3 regions of the Paenibacillus sp. 01T443 genome follow, and region 2 is predicted to be linked to each of the others. Evidence: riboswitches for the same ligand, from Rfam matches in the RefSeq annotation. Region 2 holds a riboswitch; each other region holds the start of a gene.
The links. A riboswitch is a leader RNA that binds a small molecule or an ion and turns the genes downstream of it on or off. The one in region 2 is predicted to bind thiamine pyrophosphate.
Positions count from the first base shown of each region.

Region 1: another riboswitch for thiamine pyrophosphate. It lies ahead of AC1DLI_RS26150 (ABC transporter ATP-binding protein); the one in region 2 lies ahead of AC1DLI_RS14820 (ABC transporter substrate-binding protein).
Region 3: another riboswitch for thiamine pyrophosphate. It lies ahead of thiC (phosphomethylpyrimidine synthase ThiC); the one in region 2 lies ahead of AC1DLI_RS14820 (ABC transporter substrate-binding protein).

Region 1 is NZ_JBFTPE010000017.1:115,568-122,110, forward strand. Features, by position in the region: gene queF (preQ(1) synthase) at 1-433, shown strand, start outside; gene AC1DLI_RS26130 (hypothetical protein) at 550-762, shown strand; gene thiD (bifunctional hydroxymethylpyrimidine kinase/phosphomethylpyrimidine kinase) at 820-1,638, opposite strand; gene AC1DLI_RS26140 (ABC transporter substrate-binding protein) at 1,655-2,689, opposite strand; gene AC1DLI_RS26145 (ABC transporter permease) at 2,686-3,462, opposite strand; gene AC1DLI_RS26150 (ABC transporter ATP-binding protein) at 3,443-4,213, opposite strand; TPP riboswitch at 4,300-4,402, opposite strand; gene AC1DLI_RS26155 (SLOG family protein) at 4,491-5,048, shown strand; gene AC1DLI_RS26160 (hypothetical protein) at 5,150-6,517, shown strand.
Region 2 is NZ_JBFTPE010000008.1:211,462-218,004, reverse strand. Features, by position in the region: gene AC1DLI_RS14840 (spore germination protein) at 1-386, shown strand, start outside; gene AC1DLI_RS14835 (Ger(x)C family spore germination protein) at 404-1,609, shown strand; gene AC1DLI_RS14830 (GerAB/ArcD/ProY family transporter) at 1,626-2,708, shown strand; partial or broken gene AC1DLI_RS14825 (glycosyltransferase) at 2,799-3,977, shown strand; TPP riboswitch at 4,432-4,544, shown strand; gene AC1DLI_RS14820 (ABC transporter substrate-binding protein) at 4,830-5,876, shown strand; gene AC1DLI_RS14815 (thiamine-binding protein) at 5,947-6,249, shown strand; gene AC1DLI_RS14810 (ABC transporter permease) at 6,239-6,543, shown strand, end outside.
Region 3 is NZ_JBFTPE010000011.1:202,555-209,097, forward strand. Features, by position in the region: gene AC1DLI_RS22125 (thiazole synthase) at 1-754, opposite strand, end outside; gene thiE (thiamine phosphate synthase) at 760-1,614, opposite strand; gene AC1DLI_RS22135 (ThiF family adenylyltransferase) at 1,650-2,723, opposite strand; gene thiC (phosphomethylpyrimidine synthase ThiC) at 2,716-4,479, opposite strand; TPP riboswitch at 4,812-4,916, opposite strand; gene AC1DLI_RS22145 (glycosyltransferase family 4 protein) at 4,990-6,147, opposite strand; gene ytvI (sporulation integral membrane protein YtvI) at 6,233-6,543, opposite strand, start outside.

The DNA of each region.
Region 1 (6,543 bases), on a different contig from region 2:
CGCGTTCAATTATACCCCGGATATTTTGGAGGCGTTTGATAATAAACATCCGAACCGGGATTATTTCGTTAAGTTTAATTGTCCGGAATTTACGAGCCTTTGTCCGATGACGGGGCAGCCGGATTTTGCGACGATCTACATCTCCTATATTCCGGATCACAAAATGGTAGAGAGCAAGTCGTTGAAGCTGTACCTGTTCAGCTTCCGCAACCACGGTGATTTTCACGAGGATTGCATGAACATCATTATGAATGATTTGATCGCGCTTATGAATCCAAAATACATTGAAGTATGGGGTAAATTCACGCCGCGCGGCGGCATCTCCATTGATCCGTATTGCAACTGGGGCAAACCAGGCACCAAATATGAGCAAATGGCAGAGCATCGCCTCATGAATCATGACTTATACCCGGAAAAAGTGGATAATCGCTAGCTATAGGCTCTTCTTGCCAGCCTAAAGTCCAGTGTCATGTCCTTCCCGAAGTCCATTTCATTCGGAATGAAATCACCTATACTTATTTTTATTAAAGAAAAAGAGCAGGTGAGCAAATGAGTGGGCATTCGATGATTCGAAACGTGTTATGTATGTCAGTATTGCTTTTTACGATTGCCGCGGCGTTGTCGAGTTATGGCGTGGTGCCAGAACGTGTGTATGCAGCTGAGGATGAGTCGGAGCAAGCTAAGTATGTCCAAATAGATCGATTCATTGAATCTTCGATTGAGAAATACGGAGATGACGGTTCAATCACGCGACTTCGCTAATAAAAAATGGACGCCGCTTTCCAAGTAGGGAAGCGGCGTCTGCTATGTTTATGGGGATTACGCGTTTCGTGAGCTCGTAAGATGGCTTCGATAGGCAAAATGATTCGTAGGCCCATGCCCGTCACCGAAGCCCAGCTGATCTTCGATGGCTGCTTGTATAAAGGCTTTGGCGGTCCTAATCGCCTCGGGCACTGATTTGCCTTGCGCAATCTCGGCGGTTACCGCCGCAGAGAAGGTGCAGCCGGTCCCATGAGTATGGCGGGTATCGATGCGTTTGCTCTCTAAATAGACGAATCGGTCTCCGTCAAAAAGCAGGTCAACGAGCCGCTCGTTAGCGGAGCTGTGACCGCCCTTGATGACAACATTTCGGGAGCCCATTTGAAACAAAATCTTGGCGGCTTCCTCACGGTCGCTGAGTGTTCTTATCGGCATTTTGGCGAGCAGCTCTGCTTCCGGAATGTTAGGCGTTGTCACAAGCGCGAGCGGCAGCAAATGCTTAATCAGCGTTCGAACGGCTTCCTGCTGAAGCAGCGGGGAGCCGCCTTTAGCTACCATAACAGGATCGATGATCAAGTTTTGCCAACCGTAATGCTTGATTTTGGCGGCCACGATCTCGATGATCTCACTGCTGAACAGCATGCCTGTCTTAAGAGCTGAGGGCGTAAGGTCTTCGCCAATGGAATCAAGCTGCCTTCGAATGGCTGCGGCCTCCATCGGATAAACGCCCTGAACGCCAAGCGTATTCTGGGCAGTAACAGCGGTAATGACGGACATCCCATACGTACCGAGCTCCTGAAAGGTTTTTAGATCGGCTTGGATGCCTGCGCCGCCGCCGCTGTCCGAGCCTGCAATCGTTAGCGCTTTATATCGTTTCATCGACTCATCTCCTCGTTTATAAGTTTGAAAATGCATCCTCAGCCTTTATGTCTGGCGGCAGCAGCTCATTCGCGCTTAACCAATTCTTGACATTGGCCCACGAAGCGGGATCCTGGTATCCGAACGCCTGATCTCCCGCATCCATAAGCGGCAGCAGGATGTCCAAGCTCTTCGTTTCAATTTCTTTATCGAGCGGAGACGTTTGGTCTTCATGCTCGAACAAGATGGCCAGCGCTTGCTCGGTATGCTCGGAAACGTATTGCTGTCCTTCAGTTATCGCGGCTAGAAATTTTTGGAACAGCGCTTGCTTTTCGCTAAGTCCTTGATCGCTGGCAACGAGCACAAGCTCGTAATAATCAGGCACGCCGAAATCAGTAGGGTTGATTGCCGTCATGACATGACCTTCCTTGGCCAGCAGCAATTGCTCATGATTGATGAATCCGCCTATGATGGCATCCACATTATTCGTGGCAATAGCCGGAATGAAGTCAAAGCCTACATCGATCATATCGACATTCTGCGGATCTCCGCCATCCTGTTTGATCATTGTGCGCATCATGGCTTCGTATAGCGGAATGGAGGAATAGCCGACTTTTTTGCCGACCAGATCCTTGGGCGATTTGATTTCTCCGCCTTCCGGAACCATGAGATGATTGAGCGGATGCCGGACGATTGCAGCGATCGATTTTACGGGAATATCCTCGCCGCGAGCCATTAACACCTGCGGCTGGTAGCTGAGGGCCAAATCGATTTTACCGGCCGCTACGAGCTTCAACGCATCGTTTGTATCAGCAGGCATCTGAATATCCACCTCAAGCCCTTGCTGCTCGAAATAACCGTTCTTCTGTGCGGCATATAGGAAGGAATGAACGGCATTCGGGTACCAGTCGAGCATAATGCTGATTTTCTCGAGCTTCGTTTCAGCAGCGGGGGCGGGAGACGCAGAGGTTTCCTTATTGTTTGTGGCAGCCTCGCCACCGCAGCCGCAGATGAACAACAGTGCCGCCAATAATAGCGGAGCCGCCGCTTTCAATTTTGTTATTGCGATCATTTCTTTTTTCCTCTTTTCTTTAATATCGATTTTTCCAAAAGCACGATGGCAGCAAATAAAATGATGCCGATCAGGGATAACAGGAAAACGGCTGCGAACATCGAGTCGGCGTTCAAATTGCCCGACATTCTGCGGSTGTAATAGCCAAGTCCTTCATAGCCGCCAAGCCACTCGCCTATCGTAGCGCCAACGACGCAATAGACGATCGACAGCTTCAGTCCCGAGAAAAAAGAGGGCAGTGCGATCGGGATCTGTATTTTGCGGAAAATATCCCAGCGCGTCGCGCCCATCGTCAGCAGCAATTCCCGGTATTCTCTGTCGCCTTTCCTAAGCCCATCATACGTGCTGACAACGATTGGGAAGAAGGCCGTTAAGAAAACGACGGCGACCTTGCTCCAAACCGTGTAGCCGAACCACATGATGAAAATCGGAGACAGAGCGATGAGCGGAATCGTCTGGCTGATGACAATGAACGGATACAACGCCTTCTCCAGCGTTCGGAACGCATGCATGCCTGAAGCTAGGAGGATGCCGCCAAAGACCGATAAGAGAAATCCTAACGCGACTTCCCGCAGCGTAGCGAGCATATGCCGACCGAGCAGAAGCTTGCTGTCGTCGATCAATGCACCGCCGATGGAGGTCGGAGAAGGAAGGATGAAGGCAGGTACCAAGCCTAGGTGTACAACCAATTGCCAAGCCATGAGCAGGCTGGCGAGCAGCAGGATAAATAGGCCGTAATCGCTAAGCCATTTTTTAAAAAGCGGTTTGCGCATGCAGCCTTCGCTCCAAATCTTGTCGCAGCATTACGAATTCCGGCTCGTAATTTTGCTCATAATGTCTTGGTCTCGGCAGCTTGACGATGATTTCCTGAACACCATGCGGTTCATTCTCGGAAAGTAAATAAATGCGATCACTGAGCAATATAGCTTCCTCTAGATCATGCGTAATGAAGAGGACTGTCTTTTGCAGACTGCCCCAAAGCTCAAGCAGCCACTTATGCATGCCGCGTTTGGTCATGGCATCCAGCGCACCGAAAGGCTCATCGAGCAGCAGCAGTTCTTGACCGGTCACGAGGGTCCGCAGGAAAGCAACCCGCTGCCGCATGCCTCCGGACAGCTCGCCCGGATAAGCTTGTTCATAGCCTGCGAGTCCGAAGTGATCCAGCAGCTCCGTGATGCGGGTGATGCTGATCGGCTGCTTCCCCCGTGCCAGCTCAAGCGGAAGCAGGCAATTCTCAAGTACGGTCCTCCATGGAAGAAGCAGATCCTGCTGCGGCATATAGGCGATCTTGCCCAGCCGATCCGGCGCAGGCTTGCCATGCAGCCTGATTTCTCCATGCCTTGGCTGCAGCAATCCGGCAACGAGCTTGAAGAGGGTGCTCTTGCCTGATCCGCTCGCGCCGATAATCGATACAAATTCCCCCGGATAGGCTTCTAATGACAAATGGGATAAGATCGGTTTCTTTGAGGTTGAAGTGAACGAGTAGCTTAATTGATGAAGCGATAATATCGCGGTAATACGCATCCCCCCCCGTAAACAAATAAAGACCCACCCATTTCCGAAGGAAAATGAGCGGGTCTGACGTTCAACAAGGCTTGCGCGCATGAATGAATGCTTCTGCTCCACTTCCCTCCGCTGGAATGATCCAGATCAGGTTCCAAGGGTCCGGAGCATGTGCTCCATCTCAGCCGTTAGACTCCCCTAGTGAATTAATTAGGTCGATATTCAATTTGTATTTTTTCTACTATAGCATACACTGGAGAGATGTAAACCATAATTATCCGAAAAGGCGTTGAATAAAATGAAAAATTTACTCGTTACAGGCTATCGCGCCCATGAGCTTAATATTTTTAGCCAAAAGCATGAGGGCATCGTTTATATTAAAAAAGCGCTGATGGGCAAGCTGGTTCCCCTTATTGATGACGGTCTGGAATGGGTGATTACGCCCGGCCAGTATGGGGTCGATTTGTGGGCTTGCGAGGTGGTGATCGCACTCAAGGACATCTATCCTCATTTGAGGCTTTCTATCATTTCAGCTTATAGCAATCCGGAAGAGAAGTGGAAGGACGATAAAAAGGAATTTTATCAGCAGGTTTTAAAAGGAGTCGATTATTACGCGTCGGTCAGCAACCAGCCCTACAATGGCATATGGCAGTTTACAGCGAGGGACGAGCTTCTGTTCCGCAAAACGGACGGCATTTTGCTCGTTTACGATGAGGATGCGGGCGAGGGCAGCCCGAAGTTTTTTAAAGAAAAAGCATTAAAGAAGCAGCAGGCAGAGGGCTACGGCTATATCAGCATCAGCTCAGAGGACATTCAAAGCATCGCAGACGATGACAATTTGTATTCGGAGAACTGAATATATTCATTGACACTTATGTTTTTCTGTTGGTATACTATGGAACATTACCTATTCCCGATTAAATCCATCGGAATTATAAAAACACGGAGGTCATGTTCATGAGAAAAACACAAGTTTCCTACACGAAACTGCTGGCAGCACTCCTCTTGTCCTTTTCTATTCTTGTTGCGCAATCCACTGCCTTTGCGGCATCGGCAGCTGCGGCAGCACCGGCTTTAGCTTCACAAGAAGACGGCGCAGCGCAGTACAAACAGTTTTTAAAGGAGAAATTTGATGTCAGCTTATCCGGCAAAGTGACGAAAGGCGAGTTCATTGAAGCAGTGGCGGACATTCTTGGTTATGAGCCCTCAGGCAAAGAGGTAACATTTTCTGATGTGCAGCCTGGCAGCGAGCTGTATGCACCGGCTGCAGCATTGTATGAAAAAGGAATTTTATCCGGACCGTCTATTCAAGGCGAGCAAGTGCTTACGAATGCCGTAGCGATTGCGATCGCTGTGAGGGCGGCAGACCTGAAGGAGCTTGCGTATACATACCCCGCCGCAAAGGTGAATAAAGCATTAACGAAGCTAAATGTAAAAAGCAGCGCGCTTGGCACGAAAGGCGCGCAAGAGGTGGCAGCCGCAGTGGACACAGGGCTGTTGTCCGCTGATTTATATTCCGGCTTTAAGCCAAAAAATGCAGCCACCGAGCAATTGATCCATACGCTGCTCGGCAAAGTGTTAATTACGAAAGGTTTGTACAAAAAGTATCTCGGTTATGTGAACGACAGCGATATTTATGCGAAGCTGAACACGGCATACGAGACTTCCGATATCATCAACGCTCCAAAGCTGCAAACGATTGTCAACACTGCGCTGAAGCAGGATTTAATTACGGGTTACAATATCAAAGACTCCCGTTTCGATGCTAATTTCATTGACTCCCTGTCCCTTATCTACGGGCATTCCGATTTTAACCATGCAATTCAGCTTATCGGCCTGCTCCGCAGCGAAGGCTTGAACGCCAAGGTGCAATTCGAGCCAAAGACTTCCGCATTTATCTTTTTAGCTGAATGGGGTACGCCAGGACCAAACGTTGTGCAAATTGAAAACGGCAATTTCATTAATTATGATAAAGAATATGACCTTGAATTTGAATTTGCGAATGCGGCAGATAAAGAAGCTTTCCAAAACGTGATTTTGACGTATGCGAAAAAAAATGAAGAGGACCAAGCGGGTCTGATTACCGCATCCTGGTGGCAGCCGCTTTACTATTCGCAAACCGAGCTGAAGGATTATGAAATCATTACGAATAACTTCATTACAGATCCAGACAGTCCTTATACCGTTAATCCTTTCTCGCTGAATGAGGATTCCGCCAAGGTAGTGGCAGGGTTTAAAGCGATTGATCCAAATGTGGTGGTTACGCCGAAGCAATTCTGGGTCGATAAGCCATTCTACAGATATTTGAATGGTGAAGCGGCTTAATTGAACGCATTTTAAAATATTGATAA
Region 2 (6,543 bases):
AGGCGGGCATTGTTTCTGCGGGGATGGTTATCATTGTATCCTTTACGGCGATTTCGAATTTTGTTATGCCGGAATTCAATATGGCGGCCACCTCACGTATTATCCGGTTTCTGTTCATGATTATGGCCGGTATTTTTGGTTTTTTCGGTATTTTTATCTCGGTGCTGTTTATGCTGATTCATCTGACGTCGCTGCGCTCCTTCGGAGTGCCGTATATGTCTCCGATGGCGCCCGGTCCAACCAAGCAGGGACCATGGAGAGACGTATTCATAAGGCTGCCATGGTGGGCGATCGTCCTTCGGCCGCTTGATTTAAACCTGCGAAATCCAAAACGGAGGCCGAACGGGAAAAAGCCGCGGGCTCAGCGTCATTCCGATAAGGCTTAACGGGAGGAGGAACGGCAATGAATAAATGGAGGCTGCTTCTGCCGCTGCTTGTATGCTTGCTGGCAACGGGCTGCTGGAACCGCGTGGAGCTGAACGATATAGCGGTTATTTCCGCAACCGGCCTCGACTGGAAGGACGGGAATTGGGTGATTTCGTACCAGGTCGTTATTCCGCAGGCGATTTCCAGTCAAAGCGCTGCCGGCAACTCCGCCGCGGTCAATGTATTTTCAACGAAAGGCGAGAGCTTCCGAAGCGCGGTCAGCAAGGCAAGCCAGGAGACGTCGCGCCGTCTTTATTTCTCTCACACTCAAATCATCATCATAGGTCAAGAGGCTGCACGCAAAGGGCTGGGCCCGCTCCTCGATACCTATATGCGCAATCATGACTCCCGCGAGACCGTAAGCGTCTATATGGCGAAAGGAAGCGCGCGCCGTATGCTGGAGCAGCTCATCCCATTGGAGAAGATTCCAGGCGCAGCCATTCAGCGCATGATTACGAATGAAGAAGTGAACAGCTCCACCTTCCGTCAAATGACCATCCATCAAGTGCTGCTCGATTTGCTGGGTACGACACACGCGACCAGCATACCTGGCCTGGTTGTGTCAGGAGCGAATGAAAATATTGACAGGGCTGAGCAGCTGACGCATACCAGCACGCCCAGCAAGGTTAGATTGTATGATTTGGCGCTGATTGCAGGCGATAAGCTGGTAGGCTGGATTAACAATGAGGAGAGTCAAGGCGTTATGTTGCTTACCGATCATGTGAAGAGAACGACAATCGCCTTTGCATGCTCGGAGGACGGAGAGGAGAAGAGCTCCTCTGTTCGCATTATCCATGCGAAGACTAAGCTGAGTCCCGAACCTTCAAGCGGCAAGTGGATTATGCATGTGAATGTGAATGCGGACGGTATGCTGATGGAATACAATTGCGAGGGCGACCTCGCAAAGCCGAAGCAAGTAGAGGAGGTTGAGCGGCTCATTGAAGGTGAAATAAAATCCATAATAGAGCATGGCTGGAAGGCCGTTCGCAAGCACCGGACCGATGTCATCGGCTTTGGCAGCGCAATTCACAAAAAATATCCGAAGCAATGGTCAAAAGTAAGCGACAGCTGGCCGGAGCTGTTTCCGAACACGGAAGTAAAGGTTTCGGTAAAGGTGAAGCTGAATTCCGCAGGCATGAGCGGAAGCGGATTTAAAAAGGAACAGAAAAAGAGCAGCTCATAGGCGGAAAGGAGAACGTATGCAGCAGATCGGGAAAAATCAGCTTTCTATTCTGATCGTCGTTTTTTTGATCGGCAGCACGCCATTGTTCGAGCTCGGCATTAAGGCAAAACAGGATGCTTGGATGGCAATGACGCTTGCTGCGTTTGCCGGACTGCTGCTTACCGTGATGTACGTTCGCATACAGAAGCGTTCTCCTGAATCGGAGCTTGCCGAGCTTTACATCATGCATTTCGGACGGTGGATCGGCGGTTTTATCGGAATTCTACACGCCATATGGTTTGCTTACGAATCGATGCGAAACGTACGGGATGTCGGCGAGCTTACGATGATGGCGCTTCTGACCTTTACGCCAAAGTGGATTATTATGCTGCTCATCCTGAGCGCTGCGGCTTATACCGTAAGCAAAGGAATTGAAGTATTCGTCCGCGTCGTGCAGCTGTTGTTTCCGGTCGTAGCCATTAGCTATGCTTCCATTCTTATGCTGCTTTTCATTTCGAGACTGCCTAAATTATCGCAATTAATGCCGATCTTAGAAAATGGCTTCGGTCCGGTCGTAAAGGCGGCATTTCCGGATTTATTGTCCTTTCCTTTTGGGCAAATGGTCATTTTTCTTGTTTTTTGGAAGCATGTGAGCGAGAAAAAAATCATCGGACGAGCCTCCTATTGGGCTTTTATCGGGGTATCTGCATTCCTTATCCTGATGAATTCACTCACCATGTGCGTATTAGGCCCGGAGCTTGCCTCCATTATGGCACTGCCGCTGCTTGAGGTCGTCCAATTGATTAGGCTCGCTAACTTTTTGGAGCGGCTTGATGTTATTGTGACGCTGCTTTTGTTTATCGGTCTCTACGTGAAAATGACGGCGCTGTACATGGCATCTGTCTTCACGTTGAAGACGGTAACAGGCATAGCGTACCGCTACTGCGTGCTGCCGATCGGTCTCGCCATTTATGGGGCTTCATTCCTGGAGCCAAATAACACGTACCATATCTGGATCGGGCTCGATATTACGCTGAAGATCGTTCCCCTATTTCAGGTTGTGCTGCCATTTCTTATGCTTGTGGTAGGTATACGGAAGAAATATAAATCAGCTGGATAGGCTCGTCGTCATCATGCATTTCTCACCGAAAAGACTGTGCCGACATATTTTATGGGTACAGCTTGAAATATTGGCTTTATAAAACGAAGTGTGTTTTATCCTGCTTATATTTTATCGCGAAACGAGCTTTTGCCGCCAAAGGACTGCGTGAGCCGTTTATGCTTGCTTGAGGGGGATACGCGCGTGAGCGATGCCAGCGGATGCATAACAAGCATCATTCTTGTTACCTACAATAAACTCGAGTACACGAAGCAATGCGTGGAGAGCATTCGGAGACATACGCAGCGGGGCTGCTATGAGCTGATTATTGTAGATAACGGGTCGACGGATAACACGGTGGATTGGGCAAAAAGTGAAAGCGACATCATATTTATTGAAACCGAAAGCAATGCAGGTTTTCCGAAAGGCTGCAATCAAGGGATTGCAGCGGCTTCGGGCGATCTCCTGCTGCTGCTTAATAACGATACAATTGTTACGCCGGGCTGGCTTGACGGTTTAAAACGCTGCTTGTTCAGCGACGATCGAATCGGAGCAGTAAGCCCCGTTACGAACTCGGCCTCCTACTGGACGTCAATTCCGGTTACGTATAAAACGGTGGAGGAGATGGAGCTGTTCGCGTCTGCACTTCACGCGATACCCGACCGTACGAGATGGGAGGAACGCGTGAAGCTGGCGGGCTACTGCCTGCTTATGCGTCGCGAGGCTTGGGAGCGGGTCGGACCGCTTGATGAGAGCTTCCGCATCGGCAGCTTTGAGGATGATGATTACGGACTGCGGCTGCGCTTGGCGGGATATAAGCTCATGTTATGCGGGGATGTCTTTATTCATCATTTTGGCAGCATTACCTTTGGCTCAGAGCCGGAGCTGTTTCAACGAACCTTCAAGGAAAACGAGAATCTTTTTATGGAGAAATGGGGCTTTCATCCAGAAGAAGCTACGCATATACGGATGGATTTCAATACCGTCATCGGGCGGGAATCTCATGGGTACAGGCGCGAGGATTGCTCCATCCTGGAAATTGGCTGCGGCTGCGGAGCGACGCTGCTCCATTTGAAGCAGCAGTTCCCAGCTGCCAAATGGTTCGGCGTCGAAGGCAATGAGCTGGCGGCTAAAGTGGCTGAGGCATCGGGCATTACAGTATTCCGGTCAAACGACCCGGCACAATGGATGATTCCAGCCGAAGGTCTCGACGGGATTATGATCGGTGATGCCCATGCTTACGGGACGCCGCAAGCAATGAATCGGCTTGTCCGTTTGCTGAAGCCGGGAGGCTGGATTATCGGCTGCTTCGCGAACCGTTTTTATTTTGAGAACATCAGGCAGTATTTAGATCCTTCGAATGTTAAAGCCCAGCGCCAAACGGTTATCCAGTACACGATGCAGCAGGTCAGCCGGTTATTTGCGCAGGCCGGCTTCTCCTATGTAAAGGTCACGCTCGCCGAAAATAAACCGGAGGATCAGCTGGCTTATATTCGATTGCTGGAGCAGCTAACGGATGGAGTGATTACGAAGGAGCTGACCGCCGCCTATCTCCTTGTATATGGGCGCGTCGCGCTTGCAGCCAGTGAGCAGGATGAAGACGAAAACGAAGAGCCTGCTGGAGCGGAGGCGGCGCTGGATGGTGGCTTAGAGCAACGTTACAGACCTGATGATAATCATTTTCAAAAAAAAACTAGCATTATACTTGGGTTTTGCTATACAATTGGTGTTGTTGACGAAAACCGAATATGTTCCGGGGAGCTGGTTAGGCCGGCTGAGAGGGAGTTATCAGTACAATTCCGACCCGTTAAACCTGATCTGGATAATGCCAGCGTAGGGACAGAAGCTCTGTTTAGAAAGCCGGCTGGTCGATTCGATCAAGCATCTGCTGGCTCAAACAGCTGCAAAGCCGATTATATGGCGTCCTCCGGATTAGGAGGGCGTTTTTTTTAATATATAAGAATTTATAAGTTTTCACTTATAAATGTGCTTATATATCTCCGCGAAACGATAGCTTTTGCCACTGAGGACGGCGACAGCCGTTTACGCTTGTTGCAGCGCGAAGGTTGCAGCTTGACTCCGGATATTACGAGGACTCGTCGCCTTATACAAATAGAAGCAGTGAGAGGGGAACAAAACATCATGAATCCGAAAAAAGCAGGGAAAATGTCATGGAGGCTGACAGCCGCTATGCTCGTCTTCGTCATGGCGCTGGCAGGCTGCGGTGCAAACAATACCGCGCCGGCAGCGACTGAGCAGCCGCAAGAGCAAGAGGGAGCAGCGGATAAGCCGCTTGAGAAGGTACAGGTCGTATTGGACTGGACGCCGAACACAAACCATACCGGGCTGTATGTCGCTAGAGATAAAGGCTTTTTCAAGGAGCAAGGACTGGACGTAGAAATTATTCAACCGGGTCAAAGCGGGGCTGATCAAATGGTCGCTTCGGGCAACGTGCAATTCGGCGTAAGCTACCAAGAGTCGATTACGCTGGCGCGTATCTCAGGGGTTCCGTTAGTATCGATCGCGGCCGTTATCCAGCATAACACCTCAGGCTTTGCGTCGCCGCTAGCCAAAGGAATCGATTCGCCGGAGAAATTCGAAGGCAAAACCTACGGCGGCTGGGGAGCTCCCGTTGAGGAGGCGGTTATACAATCGCTTATGCAGGAAAAGGGCGCAGACGTTAGCAAGGTGAACATGATCAGCATCGGCGACAGCGACTTTTTCACGGCGGTAAAACGCGACATTGATTTTGCATGGATCTATTATGCGTGGACAGGCGTGGAGGCTGAGCTTCGCGGCGAGAAAATCAACATGCTTTATCTGACGGATTACAGCGACAAGCTGGATTATTATACGCCAGTTCTTGCTACGAGCGAGGCGATGATCAAGGACAAGCCGGAGATCGTTAAAGCATTCACGGCTGCTGCGGCAAAAGGCTACCAATACGCGATCGACAACCCGGACGATGCAGCGGAGATTTTGATCAAAGCAGAACCGGATCTGAACGCAGAACTTGTGCGCGCAAGCCAAAAATGGCTGAGTCCAAAATACAAGGATGATGCGCCGCGCTGGGGTGAGCAGAAGCTGAGCGTTTGGGAGAATTACGCAAGCTGGATGTTCGAGCACAAGCTGCTGGAGAAAGAACTTGAAGCGGACAAAGCATTTACGAATGAGTTTTTGCCGGAATAATAGCTAAATGCAATATGGGAAGGCGGTATCGACCGCTGACTTTGACAACGATGAGAGAGAGGGAATACAAATGGCAAACGCATTAGTAAGCATTCAAATTTTACCGACAACGCCAGGCGGCGAGAGCGTCATTCCTTATGTAGACAAGGCAATCGAAATCATTAAGGCAGCGGGAGTGCCGTACCGCGTTGCACCGCTCGAAACCACGATGGAAGGCGAGCTTAGCCATTTGCTTGGCGTGGTGCAGTCGATGAGCGAGGCCATGACAGAGATGGGCTGTCCATCCGTTATTTCGCAAATTAAAATTTATTATAATCCGGCAAACGGCGCTTCAATGGGCAGGCTGCTGGAGAAATATCCAGATGGGCAATAAGAGAAGCTTCTGGACGAAAATATGGCCGCCTGCCGTACTGCTTATCGTATTGCTCTCTGGCTGGCAGGCTGCGGCATGGCTTGAATTATTTGATCAATGGCTGATCCCATCGCCGATTTCTATCATAGAAGAAACGATTGAAATTTGGCCGCGGTTAATGGAACATACAGAAGCAACGGTGCGGCTTACGCTGCTCGGCTTCGCGGGAGGATCGGCGGTGGGCTTCGTGCTCGCCGCTTTGCTGCATTTAATTCCCGGCGTACGAACGGCGGTATATCCGCTGCTTGTCCTGTC
Region 3 (6,543 bases), on a different contig from region 2:
ATGCGTAACGTTTCTTCGGAATACGGCCTGCCAGCTTCGCTAGGCGTCCCGCTTCAATGGCTAAACGGAATGCGCGGGCCATCATGACCGGATCCTGCGCTTTTGCGATTGGCGTATTCGCTAATATGCCGTCCGCGCCCAGCTCCATCGCTTCGGCAGCATCCTTGGCCGACCCAATGCCGGCATCAATAATAACGGGAACACCCGCCTGCTCTGTAATAAGACCTAAATTATAAGAATTCAGCAAGCCGAGACCCGATCCGATCGGTGATCCGCCTGGCATGATCGCAGAAGCTCCCGCTTCCTCAAGCCTCCTGCAAAGCATCGGATCGTCCGATGTATAAGGAAGCACTATAAAACCTTCTTTGGCGAGCTGCTCCGTTGCGCGCAGCGTTTCTATGGGTTCAGGCAGCAGCGTACGGTGATCGCCGCTGATCTCAACCTTGATCCAGTTGCCAAGACCTGCTTCACGTGCCAGATGCGCAATTCTTACGGCTTCCTCAGCCGTTCTGGCTCCCGAGGTATTCGGTAAATAAATAATAGATCTGTCTTCAAAATGCTGCAGCACAGAATCGTCTTCCACGCTTTCGAGATTAACCCTTCTCACCGCGAACGTAATGACCTCCGAGCCCGATGCTTCAAGCGCTTCTTGCAGCACCGCTGGGCTTGGAAACCGACCCGTCCCGAACAAAAAACGCGATTGCAGCTTATGCCCGCCAATAACTAGCGAATCATCGCTTATCCAATCTTTCAACCCTCTCAGCCCCCTCCGACAAAATGAACCAGCTCGATAGACGCATCTTCAAGCAGCTCCGTTTGTGACCATAACGCACGCTGTATGATTACGCCGTTAAGCTCGACGACAAGCCTCTTATTCTGTTGTCCAAGCTGTATTACCAGCTCCTCAACATCCTTGGCACTAGTCAATTCCTCACGGCCGTTGATTTTAACCATCTTCGTTTCATTGGCTGACCCGTGCACGGCAGCTTCAATCCTCTCCAGTAATGCACGGCATATGCTCGCCGGATCTGCATGGCCGACAATCGCCGAAACCGCACAAATTCGCTCGGCACCCGCTGAAAGCACGGCATCAACATTGTTAAGCGTAATGCCCCCGATCGCGACAAAAGGAATCGAAATATGACGGGCTGCTTCCTTTACATAGCTTGTCGTGACAGCGGCACGGCCTGGCTTGGTGTCGGTCGGAAACACCGGTCCTACGCCGATGTAGTCCGCACCATCTTGTTCAGCAGCCAGCGCCTGTTGTAAATTATGCGTGGATATGCCAATAATGCGGTCAGGTCCGAGCATAGCTCTAGCTTCGCTGATCGGCATATCGTCTTGCCCTAAATGAACGCCATCCGCATCAACCTCAAGGACAATATCCGGGTAATCATTGATAATGAATGGCACATGAAATTTCCTAGTCAACTCGCGCAGCGCCTTTGCCTGCTCCAGTACTTCTTCCCTCTTGCCTGTCTTATTGCGAAGCTGCAAAATCTGGGCTCCTCCAAGCAAGGCTTGCTCCATCACTTCCACGACCGATTTTCCAGGGTGGTTGGATTCCGCTGTGATCGCATACAGCCGAAAATCCTGCCATGAAGGTCTACTCATCCTCTCACGCACCTCACTTTCATCAAAATCATTATTCAGCCCTGCAATAAATACGTTTTGCAAAGTTTAATTGCATTCTCAGCATCCGCCGTTCCTTGCACGAGCACACGTCCATCCGGGAAAAGAATGAGCAGCTCACCGCTTGGAAGCTCCGCTTTTATTAAGTAGCGATTCACGGTAAGCCGGCAGCCACGCCCGCCTAACGAATCCTCCAAAACGCCAAGAAGGAGCGGCATGCCTAATGTGACCTGCACCGTATCTCTCCCGCATAATACGGTTGAGACCATTGCTTCTTCCCGATACGGAGCCGCTTCTGCCGCTGTCCGGTCCACTCGCATTTCATGTCCCTGGCCGCAGTGCGAACAATCAGCATTTCCTGCAGGCAGCTCCGATTCTCTTAGCTTAAACTTCCATAAGTCAACGCTTAACCATGTTCCGCGAATCGCTGCTTGATTGCCGGAAAGCCATTTAATGGCTTCGCCTGCTTGCAGGGAGGCAATGAATTCGACAGCTGGCGCAAGCACGCCAACTGTATCGCAGGTGTCTCCCTCGCTTCCCGAATCCTCGGAGCCGATCAAGCAGCGCAAACAGGAGGTCTTCCCGGGTATAAGCGCAGCCTGCATGCCTTGTGCGCCTGCTACCCCGCCGTAAACAAACGGAATGGCTTGTTTAAAGCATATATCGCTAAGCAGCAGCCTAGTCGCTGCATTGTCTGTTCCGTCAAGCACGAGACTTACGTCTCTCGCCAGCATTTCGATATTCGATGCATTAACATCCGCAACGGTAGCTGCCACATGTACGCTGCTGTTGATTTTCCTCAGCTTATTAGCGGCCGCAGCTGCCTTCGGCAAAACAGCTATCGCATCCGCCTCATCAAACAGCATCTGCCGCTGCAGGTTACTGGGCTCGACGAAGTCCCGATCGACCAGTCTGACCTCGCCTACGCCTGCCCGCACCATATGCTGAGCCAGCGATGCGCCGAGCGCGCCAACACCGACGATGAGCACCGTGGCGGCTGCCAGCTTTCGCTGGCCCGCCTCTCCGATCGGAGCAAATCTCGTTTGCCTGGAATATCGATCCGTCATGGGGAACTCGGCGATATCAGCCATAAATCATACTCCCAGAAGCCTTGAATGCATCCGATTTTTCCTTCATACCCGCCTCAATTGCCTCTGTCGTTTCCATTCCGTTCTGCGCCGCATACTCCCTAATATCCTGTGTTATGCGCATGCTGCAAAACTTTGGCCCGCACATGGAGCAGAAATGGGCTGATTTCGCAGCATCCGCAGGAAGCGTCTCATCGTGATAAGCCATTGCACGCTCTGGATCAAGCGACAGATGGAACTGATCGCGCCACCGGAATTCGAATCGCGCCTTGGACAACGCATCATCGCGCAGTTTCGCCCTCGGATGACCTTTTGCGAGGTCTGCCGCATGGGCAGCGATTTTATACGTAATCACGCCTTCCTTCACATCCTCCTTGTTCGGAAGACCCAGATGCTCCTTCGGTGTTACGTAGCAAAGCATTGCTGTACCGAACCATCCGATCATCGCGGCGCCGATCGCCGAAGTAATATGATCATAGCCTGGAGCAATGTCCGTTGTAAGCGGGCCTAGCGTATAGAAGGGAGCTTCGTCACAAACCTCAAGCTGGCGGTCCATATTTTCTTTAATAAGATGCATCGGCACATGCCCTGGGCCTTCGATCATGACCTGTACATCATGTTTCCAAGCGATTTTTGTCAGCTCACCCAGCGTATCGAGCTCGGCAAACTGTGCGGCATCATTGGCATCGGCAATCGATCCCGGTCTCAGTCCGTCGCCAAGCGAGAACGAAACGTCGTACGCCTTCATAATTTCACATATCTCTTCAAAATGCGTATACAGGAAATTTTCTTTATGGTGGGCCAAACACCAAGCGGCCATAATCGATCCGCCTCGCGATACGATTCCTGTCACGCGCTTAGCCGTAAGCGGTATGTAACGCAGAAGCACGCCCGCATGTATTGTAAAGTAATCAACGCCCTGCTCGGCTTGCTCGATAAGCGTATCGCGGAAGACTTCCCAGCAAAGATCCTCTGCTTTGCCGTTTACCTTCTCCAGAGCTTGATAGATCGGCACGGTCCCTACCGGAACCGGCGAGTTGCGGACGATCCATTCTCTGGTCGTATGAATATTTTTTCCCGTGGACAAATCCATTATGGTATCAGCACCCCAGCGGGTGGCCCATGTCATCTTCTCTACTTCCTCTTCGATGGAGGATGCAACAGCTGAGTTGCCGATATTCGCATTTATTTTGACATGAAAGTTCCGCCCGATAATCATCGGCTCACTCTCTGGATGGTTGATGTTAGTCGGAATGATCGCTCGGCCGACTGCAATTTCACTCCGGACGAATTCCGCGCTCATCCCTTCGCGTATAGCGATATATTCCATTTCCGAAGTAATAATCCCCTTGCGCGCATAATGAAGCTGCGTCACGTTTTGCCCGGCTTTTGCTCGCAGCGGTTTTCGTGACAGGCCCGGGAACAATTCTGCTCCCCGCTCCTTCACTTTATCCTCCGATATAAAGCCGTTATCCTCTGGCTTTATTTCACGGCCTTCATAAGCCTCTACATCGCCGCGCTCCTGAATCCATTCGTTGCGGAAGGCAGGCAAGCCGCGCCTTACGTCGGCCTCATGGCCATCTTCGGTATAGGGGCCGCTCGCGTCATAAACCCTAATTGGCTCATTTGGCAGCTCTTCGCCATTTCTTCCCGAGCTTGCCTCGAGCGCGATTTCTCTCATCGGAACACGAATGCTTTCCTTGGAGCCAGTCACATAGACCTTGCGGCTGCCCGGAAGCGGAGTGGTAATAATTGACATTAAAAAAACCTCCCAAGTGGATAATTTAGAATTTCTCCTGGAGGCATACACAAGCATATAAGAAAGTTTAAAGCACCGCTGCTTTACACGCAGCCACTGGCTGCATGAGCTGCAATCGCTGGAGCGGGTTAAGCTACTTTGCAGCCCCTCCTTGGAGAAGCCCCACAGTCTGCCCAACAAAAAAAACCGCTCCAGCGAAGGAGCGGTCGAAGTGTGTCGTCATGCGAGTGTGACCTAGCCAAGGAACCCTTGGACAGATCTGCTCTGCTAATCTTAGATAATCGAGCTGACGAAGCAGCTGATTTCCGCAGAGCATTCACGCGCTGTTGCTTAAACGCACAATCCCACTTTCCTACGCTGGCATAACCCAGATCAGGTTCAAAGGGACCAAAGCGTTTCGCTTTATCTCAGCCATGACGGCGCCCCTAGTGGATTTCCTTGTTTGACTATAACGTTTTGTTAAGAAATGTGTCAACCCTCAATTTCCCAAAAGCCAATAAATACACCTAGCTACAGGTTGCTTTCCTTTAAAAGCTTTACCCACCGATCGGCCGTATGCCGCCATGTGAATGTTTGCTCTACCCGCTCACGGCTAAGCCGGCCCAGCTTCTGACGAAGCTGCTTATCACCAAGCAGCTCATGGAGCCTTTCCTTCAGCTCACGCTCGATATTGGATTGATTTACCAAATATCCAGTTTCCCCGTTTCGAATAATTTCTTTCATTCCTCCGGCACGCGTTGCAATAACGGGAACGCCGCATGACATTGCCTCGACGTTTACAAGCCCGAATGCCTCGCGGGCTCCGGAGGGAACAACCACTACGTCGGCAACCAGCATCCAGCTTGGCACCTTCGTATAAGGAACATAGGGAACAAAACGAACATGGCCCGGGCATTTACGACCCATGCGTTCAAGCTTGCGCGCATAGCCCGTTTTACGGTGCGAGCCGTAAAACGGGCTGCCCACAATGACGACAACGAGATCAGGATGTTTTTTTACCAGCTGCGGCACGATGTTGAGGAGATGGTGTACGCCTTTTAGCGGAATAAGTCTTCCCATAAACAGCACGACCTTTTTACCGCTCAGTCCGCGTTTCTTTCTCAGGCTTTCTCTTTTGGCAGACCCCTCGCCCGAGAATTGCGAAGGGAATCGGAACGTGTCCACACCTGGATATACGACACACACCTTTGATGCGACTTCAGGTGCTTTGGATACGACGATCCGCCGGAGAAACTCGCTGTTGACGATGATTTTATCTGCGGCCTGCAAGCACTTATGCAAGAGGGAAGATGAAATATAGGGAGATGAGATGAAGGTGGATGAATGCAAATAAAGCCAGACGAGTTTGCCTGGGTTCATTCGCTTCATCGTTAGGACAAATTGAGGGCGGTTCTCGACATCGATGACCTGAGGAGAATATCGCCGCACAGCGCGTCCTACTTCATGAATATATCGCTGCTTGCTGCCGGCTGCAAACCGTTCGCATACAACGCCTTTAAACTGTCCCTTGCGGGGCAATCGCTTACTTAATCTTCCAAAGATCCGCGGTTCGGCATAAGGCTTCAGCAGCGGAGCAAATTTCTCTACCACCCGCTCTACAGAGCTGCTTCCGGGCGATGGGATCGGGAAAGAGCCGGGGGTGACAATCGCCACTTTTATAGGTGCCATTTAATAAGATGCCTCCTAATGACCTGCTTTTTTGCAGTATCATACGCATCTTATTATGGCTTTGTTACGACACCCCGCCATCCGTCTAGAGCTTGAATTTCATTTGAAATAAGCCTGCTTTACGCGCCGCCATATAAATGATGACGACCAGCGGTCCGATAAATACTCCGATAACGCCGACTAGCTTAAAGCCAACATATAAACTTATTAGCGCTGACAATGAACCGATGCCAACGGAATCGCCAAGAATTTTCGGCTCAACAATACGGCGGAATACTGTAATGACGAGAAAGAGCACGATAAGCCCTACTCCCATATACAAATTACCCGTAATGATTAAATAGCTTCCCCATGGCACAAGCACGGAGCCCGTTCCAAGGATCGGCATAATATCAA